DNA from 3 places in the Pseudomonas fulva genome. Region 1 is predicted to be linked to each of the others. Evidence: predicted binding sites of a transcription regulator. Region 1 holds the regulator's gene; each other region holds the start of a gene.
What was found. Region 1 encodes FliA, which starts transcription of late flagellar genes. Its sites were predicted from a motif close to CTAAAGTTTNNNNNNNNNNNGCCGNTAA; they were not measured.

Region 1 (4,136 bases):
GCACGCAGCTCTTCGTGGTTGTGATCGATACCGGCGAAGCGATCGACCTGGCTGGCCATCAGCACCAGTTTCAGAAGATTGCTCTCGACCTCGGTCACCAACTGGGTGACGCGCTTGATCACCTGGCCGGTCAGGTCCTGGTAATCCTGCGCCAGCAGAATGTCGTTGAGATGCCCCGACAACTTGCTGGTGTCGCGCTGGCTGCGCGCCAGGAACAGCTCGATGCGCTTGGCCAGTTCACGGAACGCCTCGGCGCTCATTTCGCGGCGCATGAAACGGCCCCAATCCTCGGCGAGCGAATCGGCCTCGCTGCTCAGGTCGTTGACCAGCGGCGCACTCTGCTCGACCAGGTCCATGGTGCGGTTGGCCGCACGCTCGGTCATGGTGACCACATAGTTCAGGCGCTCGGTCGCATCGGCGATCTGCGAGACTTCCTTGGCATGCGGTACCCGGGGATCGAGCTGAAAGTTGACGATCGCGTTGTGCAACTCGCGAGTGAGCTTGCCGACTTCGAGGTAAAGACCCCGGTCGCGCGCCTTGTTCAGTTCGTTGATCAGCTGTACGGCTTCGCCAAAGTTGCCCTGTTCGAGGCTGTCGACCAGTTGGCGGGCATTGCTTTTCAGGGTCGACTCGAGGTCAACCTCGTTAGATTCATGGTGTTCCATAACAACCTCGCGGCAGACATCAGCCGTTAACCCGCTCGAAGATTTTCTCGATCTTTTCCTTGAGCACCTGAGCGGTGAACGGCTTGACTACATAGCCATTCACACCGGCTTGCGCGGCCTCGATGATCTGATCGCGTTTGGCTTCCGCCGTGACCATCAGCACAGGCAGGTGCTTGAGTCGCTCGTCGGCACGCACCGCGCGCAACAGGTCGATGCCCGTCATGCCCGGCATGTTCCAGTCGGTTACCAGAAAATCGAAGCTGCCGCTCTGCAGCATCGGCAACGCGGTGGTGCCGTCGTCAGCCTCTGCCGTGTTGGTGAACCCCAGATCACGCAAGAGGTTCTTGATGATCCGTCGCATCGTCGAGAAATCATCGACGATGAGGATTTTCATGTTCTTGTCCAAGTCGACCTCCGTACAGTCCTAAAACGCCTGCAACCTTGTGCAGCGCTTATTAATCGTGAAACCGGCCTGGCTGAACGCCGCAACCCATGCGCTCGGCTTTGCTGCGTTCACTGTGTGCCCCGCCCTGCTGTCCTGCATTTACCACAAGGACTGGCTCGACCAACTCCAACCCCTGAACAAATTCCTATGCGCGCCATTCCCCCAGCCGCGCTCGCAAACGCGCGGCACACTGGCTATGCAGCTGGCTGACCCGCGACTCACTCACCCCCAGTACCTCGCCGATTTCCTTGAGGTTCAGCTCCTCGTCGTAATACAGCGACAACACCAGCCGCTCACGCTCCGGCAGATTACTGATGGCATCGGCCAACGCGGCCTGGAAACGGGTGTCTTCCAGCTCATGCGATGGCCCGTGATGCAGGGAACTCGTGTCTTCCTGCAGGCCGCCGTTCTCGCCTTCCTGCAAGAGGTCGTCGAAACTGAACAGGCGGCTGCCCAAAGTGTCGCCAAGAATGCCGTAGTAATCTTCGAGACTCAATTGGAGTTCGGCAGCAACCTCGTGATCTTTAGCGTCACGACCGGTTCTGGCCTCAATTTTTCGTATCGCATCACTGACCATGCGGCTGTTGCGGTGCACCGAGCGTGGCGCCCAGTCACCCTTGCGCACTTCGTCGAGCATGGCGCCGCGGATGCGAATGCCGGCAAAGGTTTCGAAACTGGCACCCTTGCCGGCGTCGTACTTACGCGACGCCTCGAGCAAGCCGATCATGCCGGCCTGGATCAGATCGTCGACCTGCACGTTGGCCGGCAGGCGGGCCAACAGGTGGTAGGCGATACGTTTTACCAGCGGCGCGTGGCGCTCGATCAACTGATGCTGTGAATCTCGTGCTGTTGCCTTGCTGTACATTCGGAGTCCAGAGGCTGTCGTCATACAGCCGTGTCTGCAGTCGGTTGTTGCACCAGGCGCTCCACGAAAAACTCCAGATGGCCACGCGGGTTGGCCGGCAAGGGCCATGCATCGACCTTCTGGGCAATCGCCTTGAACGCCAGCGCGCACTTCGAACGAGGGAACGCCTCATACACCGCACGTTGTTTCTGTACGGCCTTGCGAACCGATTCGTCGTAGGGCACCGCGCCGACATACTGCAGCGCGACATCCAGAAAACGGTCGGTCACCTTGGTCAGCTTAGCAAACAGATTGCGGCCTTCCTGGGGGCTGTGCGCCATGTTGGCGAGCACCCGGAAACGGCTCATGCCGTGGTCGCGATTAAGCAGTTTGATCAACGCGTAGGCATCGGTGATGGAGGTCGGTTCATCGCACACCACCACCAGCACTTCCTGGGCCGCGCGCACGAAGCTGACCACCGAGTCGCCGATGCCGGCAGCGGTGTCGACGATCAGCACGTCGAGGTTGTCACTGATGTCGCTGAAGGCCTGGATCAGGCCGGCATGCTGCATGGGCGTGAGCTGCACCATGGCCTGGGTGCCGGAGGCCGCGGGCACGATGCGAATGCCACCGGGGCCCTGCAAAACCACGTCGCGCAGATCGCATTGGCCGTCGATGACGTCGGCCAGGGTGCGTTTGGCGGTCAGGCCGAGCAACACGTCGACGTTGGCCAGGCCAAGGTCGGCATCCATGAGCATGACGCGCCGACCGAGATCGGCGAGCGCCAGTGACAAATTCACCGACACATTGGTCTTGCCAACGCCGCCTTTGCCGCCGGTCACCGCGATCACCTGTACGGGATGCATACCCATGTTATCTATACACCTTATCTAACTTCACTGTGGGCCCTGGGGCCATTGTGCGCTGTCGCGGCGAGCACGACCAGCGCTTCGCCACACTCAACCCGTTCAACCGGCCTGCCTGGCCGGGTTCTGATAAAGCCCGGCGAACATGTCGGCCATGGTGTCTTCGCTCGGCTCGTCCGGCGCCTGCAGCCCGACGGCGCGGCTGACCAGCTGGTGGCTGCGCGGCACGTGCACGTCATCCGGGATGCGCGGACCATCCGCCAGGTAGGCTACCGGCAGGCGGTGGCCAATAGCCAGGCCCAAGACCTCGCCCATGCTGGCCGCCTCGTCCAGTTTACTCAGAATGCAGCCGGCCAGCCCACAACGCTTGTAGCTGTGATAGGCCGCCTTGAGCACCTGGGCCTGGCTGGTGGCGGCCAGTACCAGGTAATTGCGGGCATTGACGCCGCGACTGGCCAGCGCCTCGAGTTGCATGCGCAGCGCCGGATCGTTGGCGGGCAGGCCGGCGGTGTCGATCAGCACCACGCGCTTGCGCGCCAACGGCGCCAGGGCCTGGGTCAGCGACTGACCGGGGTCGACCTGGGTCACCGAGACGCCAAGAATCCGTCCCAGGGTCTTGAGCTGCTCCTGGGCACCGATGCGGTAGCTGTCCATGCTCACCAGGGCGATGCTGGCGGCACCATACTTGAGTACGTAGCGAGCGGCCAGCTTGGCCAGGGTGGTGGTCTTGCCCATGCCGGCCGGGCCGACCAGGGCGATCACACCGCCCTCTTCCATCGGCTCCTGCTTGGGCGTCTGGATCGAGTGGGCGAGGTGCGCCAGCACCATGCGCCAGGCCTGACGCTGATCGCCGATCGAGGCCACGCGCTCGAGCAGCGTGCGCGCCAGCTCGGCGGGCAGCCCCATACGCTGCAGGCGACGCCACAAGGTGGCCTGCTGTGGACGCCGGGCCTGCATCTGCCCCCAGGCCATGGAACCCATCTGCATTTCGATCAACTCACGCAGGCCATGCAGTTCGGAGCGCATGGAATCCAGCGCCGACTGATCGACCGAGGCCGCAGCCGGCTTCTGCTGCTGGCGCTGCAACACGGCATCGAGGCTGTCGGCGGACGGCGCGGCAGGCGCCGCGCCAAACAGCTGACGGTCCTTGCCGGCATCGGCCTGGCTGCGCGTGGTCAACTCGGCATGGGCCGAAGCAATCTTCGACTGGGTCTTGCGCAGCTCGGCTTCCAGCGCGGGGTTGGCCTGCCGCGCCGGTACCGGCGGAGCCTGATAATCGAGCGCAGCCGTCAATTCCACACCACCGGCCACGCGGC
Region 2 (4,136 bases), 390 kb from region 1:
CGAAGCGGTCGGCGCGGCCATCGCCCGCTACCTCGCGGCCAAAGGCTACCGTCGCTTCGCCGTGGTGACCCTGGATGACCCACGCGGCCAGCGGCGCTGCGCCAGCCTGGAAGAGGAACTGGCCCGCCAGGGCATCGACGATGTGCCCCGGGTGGTGCTGCCGCCACCGGCGACGGTCGACCTGGGGCGCCAGGGGCTACGGCGCCTGCTGGCTGCCGGCGAGCGCCCCGAGGTGCTGGTCTGCAGCTCCGACACGCTGGCCCATGGCGTGCTGGCTGAAGCCGCCGAGCGCGGCATCCGCGTGCCGGACGATCTGGCCGTGATGGGTTTCGGCGACCTGAACATCGCCGCACACCTGCAGCCGTCGCTGTCCACCGTGCGTATCAACGGCGCCGAGATCGGCCTGCAGGCCGCCCGTGCCCTGCTGCAGCGCCTCGACCATCCTGATGAGGAACCGGTGAAAGTGCGCATCGATACCGGCTTCAGCATCGTCGAGCGGCAGAGCGCCTGAGGCGCCGAAATCCTCGACTTTGCTGTTTGGCCGATTGGTGGCAGAAGCGGCCGGTCGTCCTCGTGGGATGGACTGGTGATTATCTGTGGGAGCGGGCCATGCCCGCGAAAAATCACGGGCATGGACCAGGCGCCCCCGCCCGTTCCCACAGGTGAAGCAACGATGGCCGCTGCTGCCTTGAAGCCCTGAAGCCCTGCCCAGTCGCTTGAATGATTACCTAATCAGCCTAACGTCCGCCTTCACGCCAGGGCTTTCCGTCACCTGGCGCTCAACGAGAACGTCAAGCGAGGTAATCCGCGTGAGTGAACACACCCTCCCCCACGGCAGCGCCGACCAGGACCAGATCGCCTGGGTGCGCATCGCCTCGGTGTTTCTGCCCCTGGCCAACCCGATCAGCGATGCCAAGGTGCTGACCGGCCGGCAGAAGCCGATGACCGAGATCGCCCTGCTGTTCGTGGAGATCGAGAGCAAGGACGGCCATCGCGGCCTGGGCTTCAGCTACTCGAAACGCGCCGGCGCCGCCGGCCAGTTCGCCCATGCCCGGGAGATCGCCCCGGCGTTGCTCGGCGAAAACCCCAGCGACATCCAGAAACTCTGGACCAAGCTGTGCTGGGCGGGCGCCTCGGTGGGCCGCAGCGGTCTGTCGACCCAGGCCATCGGCGCCTTCGACGTGGCCCTGTGGGACCTGAAGGCCAGGCGCGCCAAGCTGTCCCTGGCCCGCCTGCTCGGCGCCCAGCGCGACTCGGTACGCTGCTACAACACCTCAGGGGGCTTCCTGCACACGCCACTGGACGAGCTGAAGGTCAATACCGACCTGTCCCGGGAGAAAGGCATCGGTGGCATCAAGCTGAAGGTCGGCCAGCCCGACGCAGCCCTCGACCTGCACCGCGTCAGCACCATTCGCCAGCACCTGGGCGATGACTTCCCGCTGATGGTCGATGCCAACCAGCAATGGGATCGCCCCACCGCCCAGCGCATGTGCCGGCGCTTCGAGGCGTTCAACCTGGTGTGGATCGAAGAGCCGCTGGACTGCTACGACGCCGAGGGCCACGCCGCCCTGGCCGGCGCATTCGACACGCCGATCGCCACCGGCGAGATGCTCACCAGCGTCGCCGAGCACGCCGAGTTCATCAAAACCCGTGGTGCCGATTACCTGATGCCCGATGCTCCGCGGGTGGGCGGCATCACCCCGTTCCTGAAGATCGCCGCCATGGCCGAACAGGCCGGGCTGATGCTCGCGCCGCACTTCGCCATGGAATTGCACGTGCACCTGGCCGCTACCTACCCCACCGAGCCCTGGGTGGAGCACTTCGAGTGGCTGGAGCCGCTGTTCAACGAACGCCTGGAAACCCGCGACGGCCGCATGCAGGTGCCGAACCGCCCTGGCCTGGGCCTTTCGCTCAGTGAACGGGTGGCCGGCTGGACGGCCCAGCAGGTGGAGTTCGGCAAGCGCGGCTGACGCCGTGCCCCGAGCGGAACAGCCATTACCGGCATGGCGCCGGTAATGGTCTTCACCCCAGGTGAATTGACGTCATTTTTTTGTATGCTGAACTCTTTAACCGTAACAGGCGAGGCACTACACTGCGCGCCCCTTGCGGGCTTTCCGCCAGAATCTCGCGTGCAACGTCGTCGAACCGGTGACTTTTTAATTAAAGGTTCTGACCGGCCGGTCGAAGTAATAAAAATTCCAAGGATATTCTCTGCCAGGAGCTGCGGCATGCAGTCGTTGAAGTCGCTGTACGATTCTATCGAGATGCACTTTTTCGATACCCTGACCAAGAAATTGTCCAGCCTGTTCCTGCTGGTGCTGGTCAGCGGTCTGCTGGTCTGGGTGGCCCTCAGCCTGCGCGCGGACATCGTGCAACTGCTGCACGGCGCGCAGCTCGACCCGGTGCTGCTCAGGCAGGTCGAAGACAAGCTCGACACCCTGGGCACCGCCCTGGCGCTGAGCGCGCTGTTCACCCTGGGCATGGTCAGCTTCATGGTCTGGTATTTCCGCCACCTGATCGTGCGCCCGGTCGACAACATGACCCGCGCCCTGGAGGAGATCGCCAGCGGCGAAGGCGACCTGTCCCGCGACCTGCCCCTGCTCACCCACGATGAAATCCGCACCCTGGCAAGCACCTGCAACCGTTTCCTGGCCAAGCAGCGCGAGATCATCAGCAACGTGCAGGCGCTGACCGTGCAGATCGCCGTCGAGTCCGCCCGCTCGCTGAAGAACATCAGCGACTCCAGCGACAGCGCCACCCACCAGGCGCGCTTCGCCAACGAAGTGATGAGCGAGAGCAACAGCGCCGTCGGCCGCATCGAAGAGGTATCGCAGCAGACCCAGGCGATCTCCGGCACCACCGCGCACAACCTGAGCATGGCCCAGGACTCCTACGCCGAACTGCTGGAAGTGACCGGCAACATCAGCGCCATTTCCACCAGCCTCAACGAATTCAGCACCCTGGTTTCGGCGCTCAACGAGCGATCTTCGAACATCAAGTCGGTGGTCGGGCTGATCCAGCAGATTTCCTCGCAGACCAACCTGCTGGCCCTCAACGCGGCCATCGAAGCGGCCCGTGCCGGGGAAAGCGGCCGTGGCTTCGCGGTGGTCGCCGACGAGGTTCGCACCCTGGCGCAGAACGTCAGCCGCGCCACCGGCGATATCTCGCAGAACATCGACGCCATGCTCAAGGAAGTCAGCACCACCCACGAGCAGACCGCGCGCATCAGCCAGAGCGCCCGGGAAACCCAGGTGGTGGTCGAGCGCGCCACGGGCCACTTCGAGACCATGATCAGTGATTTCGAATCCACCAACGGCAAGCTGGCGGAGATCGCCGAGCACATCCAGCAGGTCGCCGATGCCAATACCGGCATCAATGATCGCGTCACCCAGATCCATGCCGATAGCCAGGCCATCGACCAGCGCATGCAGCGTTCGGCCACCGCCACGCGCGACCTGTCCGCCGTGGCCGAACGGGTGCAGACGCTGCTGGGCCGCTTCGTGCTCGGCGAGGGTGAGCTCGATGCCGCCATCACCCGCGCCACCGGGTGCCGGGACGCCCTGCAGGCGCGCCTGGCGACGCTGCAGCGCGAAGGCGTCAACCTGTTCGACCAGAACTACAAGCTGATTCCCAACACCGATCCGAAGCAGTACCTGACCGGCTACACCGAGCGCTTCGCGCAGATCTGCCAGGAAGAGATCGACCGCCTGACCAAGGGCACCCCTGGGGGCATCGTGACCTTTATCGTCGACACCAAGGGCTACTGCCCGGTGAACAACAGCTGGGTATCCAAGGCACCGACGGGCGATCGCGCCGTCGACCTGCCGGTGTGCCGCAACAAGCGCATGTTCTCCGACCCGGTGGGCCTGCGCGCGGCGAGCAACACCCAGCGCTTCCTGCTGCAGACTTACCTGCGTGACACCGGCGAGATCATGACCGAGATCGACGTGCCGTTCTTCTTCGAAGGCCGCCACTGGGGCAACATGCGCATGGGCTTCGATGCCTCGCGGCTGCTGGGCAAATCCTAGGTTTTGTACGAAAAGTACTGACGCATGCAACGCAGGCTGCAGGCCAGCGTGACCATGGCTGAAAAGCTTCTCGCCAGCTTGTCGTAGCGAGTACCTATTCTGCGGTTC
Region 3 (4,136 bases), 360 kb from region 1:
AACACCGCCCCGTAGAACGGCAGCAGGATCCAGATAAAGGCGATCGTCACCAGGACGAGCAGGAGGATGAAGGTTTTCTTTTCGAGGGACGTTGTCTGCATGGCCGGATCACAGGAGGGGATATGCCCGTTAGTCTCCCCTGCCGCCGACAAAGTGCACTCTTATTCAGGCCAGCGTCCCTGCTCGCCTCGACAGCTCAGATGCGGAACTGGCGCACCAGGCTTTCCAGTCCCTGACCGAGCTGCGCCAGGCTGCGTGCGGTCTGGGCACCCTGGCGGGTTTCCTCGGCGACGCTGTCCACCGCGCCGGCAATCTGGTGCACGCTGCGGTTGATCTCTTCGGCCACCGCGGTCTGCTCCTCGGCCGCGCTGGCGATCTGTGCGTTCATGGCGTTGATGGTGCCGATCAACCCGGCGATGGCATCCAGCGAGGCGCCAGCCTTGTTGGCCTGCTCGCTGGTGATCTCGCCGGCGTCACTCGACTGGCGCATGGCATTGACCGCCTCGCGGGTGCCGCTCTGCAACCGGTCGATCATGCCCTGGATTTCCTGGGTGCTCTGCTGGGTACGGCTGGCAAGGGCGCGCACCTCATCGGCGACCACCGCGAAGCCGCGTCCCGCCTCGCCCGCACGCGCCGCCTCGATGGCCGCGTTGAGCGCCAGCAGGTTGGTCTGTTCGGCGATCGAGCGGATCACGTCGAGCACGCTGACGATGGAGTGCACGTCCTGCTGCAGGCTATCGAGGGAGGTGCCGCTGCCGCGAATGTCGCCGACCAGCGAATGGATGCGGGCGAGGCTGCCATCCACCACCTGCTTGGCCGCCTGCCCTTCACGGTCGGTCTGCTGGGCCGCCTCGGCAGCGCCCTGGGCGCTCTTGGCCACTTCATGGGCCGCGGCGGACATCTCGTTGATGGCGGTCGCCACCTGATCGGTTTCGTGGCGCTGCCGCTCCATCGCCTGCTCGGAGCGTTGCGCCTGGGCGGCGACCTGGCCAACCAGCTCGGTCAACTGGCCGGTCATCTCGGTAATCTGCCGCACCAGCCCGTGCACCTTGTCGACGAAACGATTGAACGAGCCGGCCAGCTCGCCCAACTCGTCGCGGCTGGTGACCGGCAGGCGCTTGGTCAGGTCGCCGTCGCCGGCGGCGATGTCATCGAGGCTGGCCTTGATCTGCTGCAGCGGGCGCAGAAAGGTGTTGGCGAGGATGCCGCCAACCACGCCGAAGATCACCAGCAGCACGGCGGCGATCACCAGAATGCTGGTGATGATGGTGCTCACCCGCTGGTCGATGCCGGCGCGCACTTCGACGATCTGCGCCTCGACGCCGTCCAGGTTGACCGCGGTGCCAAGGGCCATGTCCCACTTGGGCAGGTAGTAGCTGTAGGCGAGCTTGGGCACCTGGATCGATTCGTTGCCGGGTAACGGCGAGGAATAGTTGACGTAGTAGCTGTTGTCCTTGGCGACGCGCACCAGCTCGCGGTTCACGAACACGCCGTTGACGTCCTGCCGGTCATTGAGGCTCTTGCCGACATCCACGGGGCTGTCGCTGCGAAACAGCCGTACCACGTTGGAGTCGTGGCCGAAGAAATAGCCGTCCTTGCCGTACTTGATCTTCGACAGGATGGCGATGGCCTGCTTGCGGCTCTCCAGGTCGCCATTGGGCGCGGCGTCATACAGGCTCTGCACGGCGCCCATGGCGATGGCGCCGTAGTTCTGCAGCTCGTTGCGTTTCTCGGCGAGCAGGCGCTCACGGGTTTCAGCGACCTCCTGCTCCGCCAGGCCATAGAGCACCTTGGCGGCGGCGCCGCTGAGCACCACGGCGAACAGCAGAACGGGAACCAGGGCCAACAGCACAACTTTGGACTTCAAGGTCAGGCGCATTTTTATTTTCCTTTGACCAGACAAAGCCAAGGATAGCTGGCTTCTGCTCGGGTCATCGGCCGCCGCCTGCGAAAACTTGAGCAGGCGGGCGACGGCCGGGAAACTCTCTTACAGCACCATGGCGGCAACCCAGCCGAACGCCAGCAGCGGCAGGTTGTAGTGCAGGAAGGTGGGCACCACGGTGTCCCAGATATGATTGTGCTGACCATCGACGTTGAGGCCCGCGGTCGGCCCCAGGGTCGAGTCCGAAGCTGGCGAGCCGGCATCGCCGATGGCCCCAGCAGTGCCGACGATGCACACCGTGGCCAGGGGGCTGAAGCCCAGCTGCACGCACAAGGGCACGAAGATCGCGGCGATGATCGGCACCGTGGAAAACGACGAGCCGATGCCCATGGTCACCAGCAAGCCGACCAGCAGCATCAGCAGCACGCCGAGGCCCTTGCTGTCGCCGATCCAGCCGGCGCTGGCGTCGACCAGGCCCTGGATTTCGCCGGTTTCGCGCATCACCTCGGCGAAGCCCGAGGCGGCGATCATGATGAAGCCGATCATCGCCATCATCTTCATGCCTTCGGTGAACAGGTCGTCGGTTTCCTTCCAGCGCACGATGCCCGAGGCGGAGAACACCACGAACCCCAGCAACGCCCCGATGATCATCGAGTCGAGCCACAACTGGGCGCCGAAGGCGATGGCCACCGCCACGCCGGCGACGATCAGGCTGCGCCGGTTGTAGCTGGCGTCGACCCGTTCGGTGCGCTCGACCCGCGCCAGGTCGTAGCTGCGCTTGCCGCGGTAGCTGTACAGGGCGAGCAGCAGACCGGTGACCATGCCCAGGGCGGGGATCAGCATGGCGTGACTGACGTTCACGCCGCTCACGTCCACGCCGCTGCGCACCACGTTGGCCAGCAGGATCTCGTTGAGAAAGATGTTGCCGAAGCCTACCGGCAGAAACATGTAGGGCGTGATCAGGCCGAAGGTCAGCACACAGGCGATCAGCCGGCGGTCGATCTGCAGGCGGGTGATCACGTACAGCAGCGGCGGCACCAGCAGCGGAATGAAGGCGATATGGATGGGCAGGATGTTCTGCGACGAGATCGCCACGGCGAGCAACAGGCCGACCAGCATCCATTTCAGCGCCCCGCCGCCGCCCTGCTCCTGGCGTCCGACCAGGGTCAGCGCCTTGTCGGCCAGGGCATGGGCCAGGCCGGACTTGGCGATCGCCACCGCGAAGGCGCCCAGCAAGGCGTAGGAAAGTGCCACGGTGGCGCCGCCGCCCAGGCCCTTGTTGAAGGCCGCCAGCGAACCGTCCATGCCCAGGCCGCCGATCATGCCGCCAGCCAGTGCGCCAATGATCAGCGCCACCACGACGTGGACCCGGCAAAGGCTGAGAATCAGCATGATGCCGACGGCGGCGATAACTGCGTTCATGAAAGGCTCCTCGAATCACCGCAAGCGCGGCGCAATCAAAAAAGCGTCGCACTCTGCCGGAAGCTGACCTGGGTGTCAAAAATCGGCGCCAGGCGAGCTCTCGTCGAGCCTGGTTCTAAGCAAATAGCACAAACGTACTTTGCGCCTGGCGCCGCGAACGTTAGCCTCTCGCCTCATCATCAACGGAGGATCCCATGCTCGATATCGTTCTGATTGCCGGCTCAAGCCGCCCCGACAGCCAATCCGCCAAGGTGGCCCAGTTCCTGCGCCAACGGCTGATCACCCTGGGCAAGACCAGTGCCGAGCTCAGCCAGGTCATCGACCTCGGCAGCGGCCCGCTGCCGCTGTGGCCTGCCGAAGACGCCGGCACCTGGGCCGACTATGGCCCGCGCCTGCAGCGTGCCGACGCCGTGGTGGTGATCGCCCCGGAGTGGAACGGCATGGCCGGCCCGGCGATCAAGAACTTCTTCATCTATGCCAGCAAGGCCGAGCTGGCGCACAAGCCGGGGCTGCTGGTGGGTGTGTCGTCGGGTATCGGCGGCGGCAGCCCGATCGCCGAGCTGCGCAGCTCCAGCTACAAGAACTGCCGGATCAACTACCTGCCCGAGCATCTGATCGTCCGCTCGGTGACCAAGGTCCTCAACGACGAACAACCAGCCAGCGAAGACGACAGCCGCATCCGCGCCCGTATCGATTACGCCCTGGATATCCTGGCCAAGTACGGCGAAGCGCTGAAACCCGTACGTGCGGCCATCGACCTCAGTGATCCGGCCTTCACCAACGGCATGTAAGCAACACGGCGGATCGCTCCAGGTGATCCGCCCGTGGCCTG

Region 2: K8U54_RS20285 (methyl-accepting chemotaxis protein) is a predicted target of FliA. The motif match lies at 2,161-2,188, and genes of this name have one in related genera.
Region 3: K8U54_RS23780 (methyl-accepting chemotaxis protein) is a predicted target of FliA. The motif match lies at 1,932-1,959, and genes of this name have one in related genera.

Annotation. Positions count from the first base shown of each region.
Region 1 covers NZ_CP082928.1:4,786,794-4,790,929, reverse strand. The annotation lists gene K8U54_RS22140 (protein phosphatase CheZ) at 1-665, opposite strand, end outside; gene K8U54_RS22135 (chemotaxis response regulator CheY) at 685-1,059, opposite strand; gene fliA (RNA polymerase sigma factor FliA) at 1,256-1,999, opposite strand; gene fleN (flagellar synthesis regulator FleN) at 1,996-2,835, opposite strand; gene flhF (flagellar biosynthesis protein FlhF) at 2,923-4,136, opposite strand, start outside.
Region 2 covers NZ_CP082928.1:4,399,222-4,403,357, reverse strand. The annotation lists gene K8U54_RS20295 (LacI family DNA-binding transcriptional regulator) at 1-511, shown strand, start outside; gene K8U54_RS20290 (L-talarate/galactarate dehydratase) at 810-1,970, shown strand; gene K8U54_RS20285 (methyl-accepting chemotaxis protein) at 2,229-4,028, shown strand; one part of gene K8U54_RS20280 (IS5 family transposase) at 4,025-4,136, opposite strand, start outside.
Region 3 covers NZ_CP082928.1:5,142,401-5,146,536, reverse strand. The annotation lists gene K8U54_RS23785 (AI-2E family transporter) at 1-101, opposite strand, end outside; gene K8U54_RS23780 (methyl-accepting chemotaxis protein) at 197-1,879, opposite strand; gene K8U54_RS23775 (Na+/H+ antiporter family protein) at 1,988-3,304, opposite strand; gene K8U54_RS23770 (NADPH-dependent FMN reductase) at 3,499-4,095, shown strand.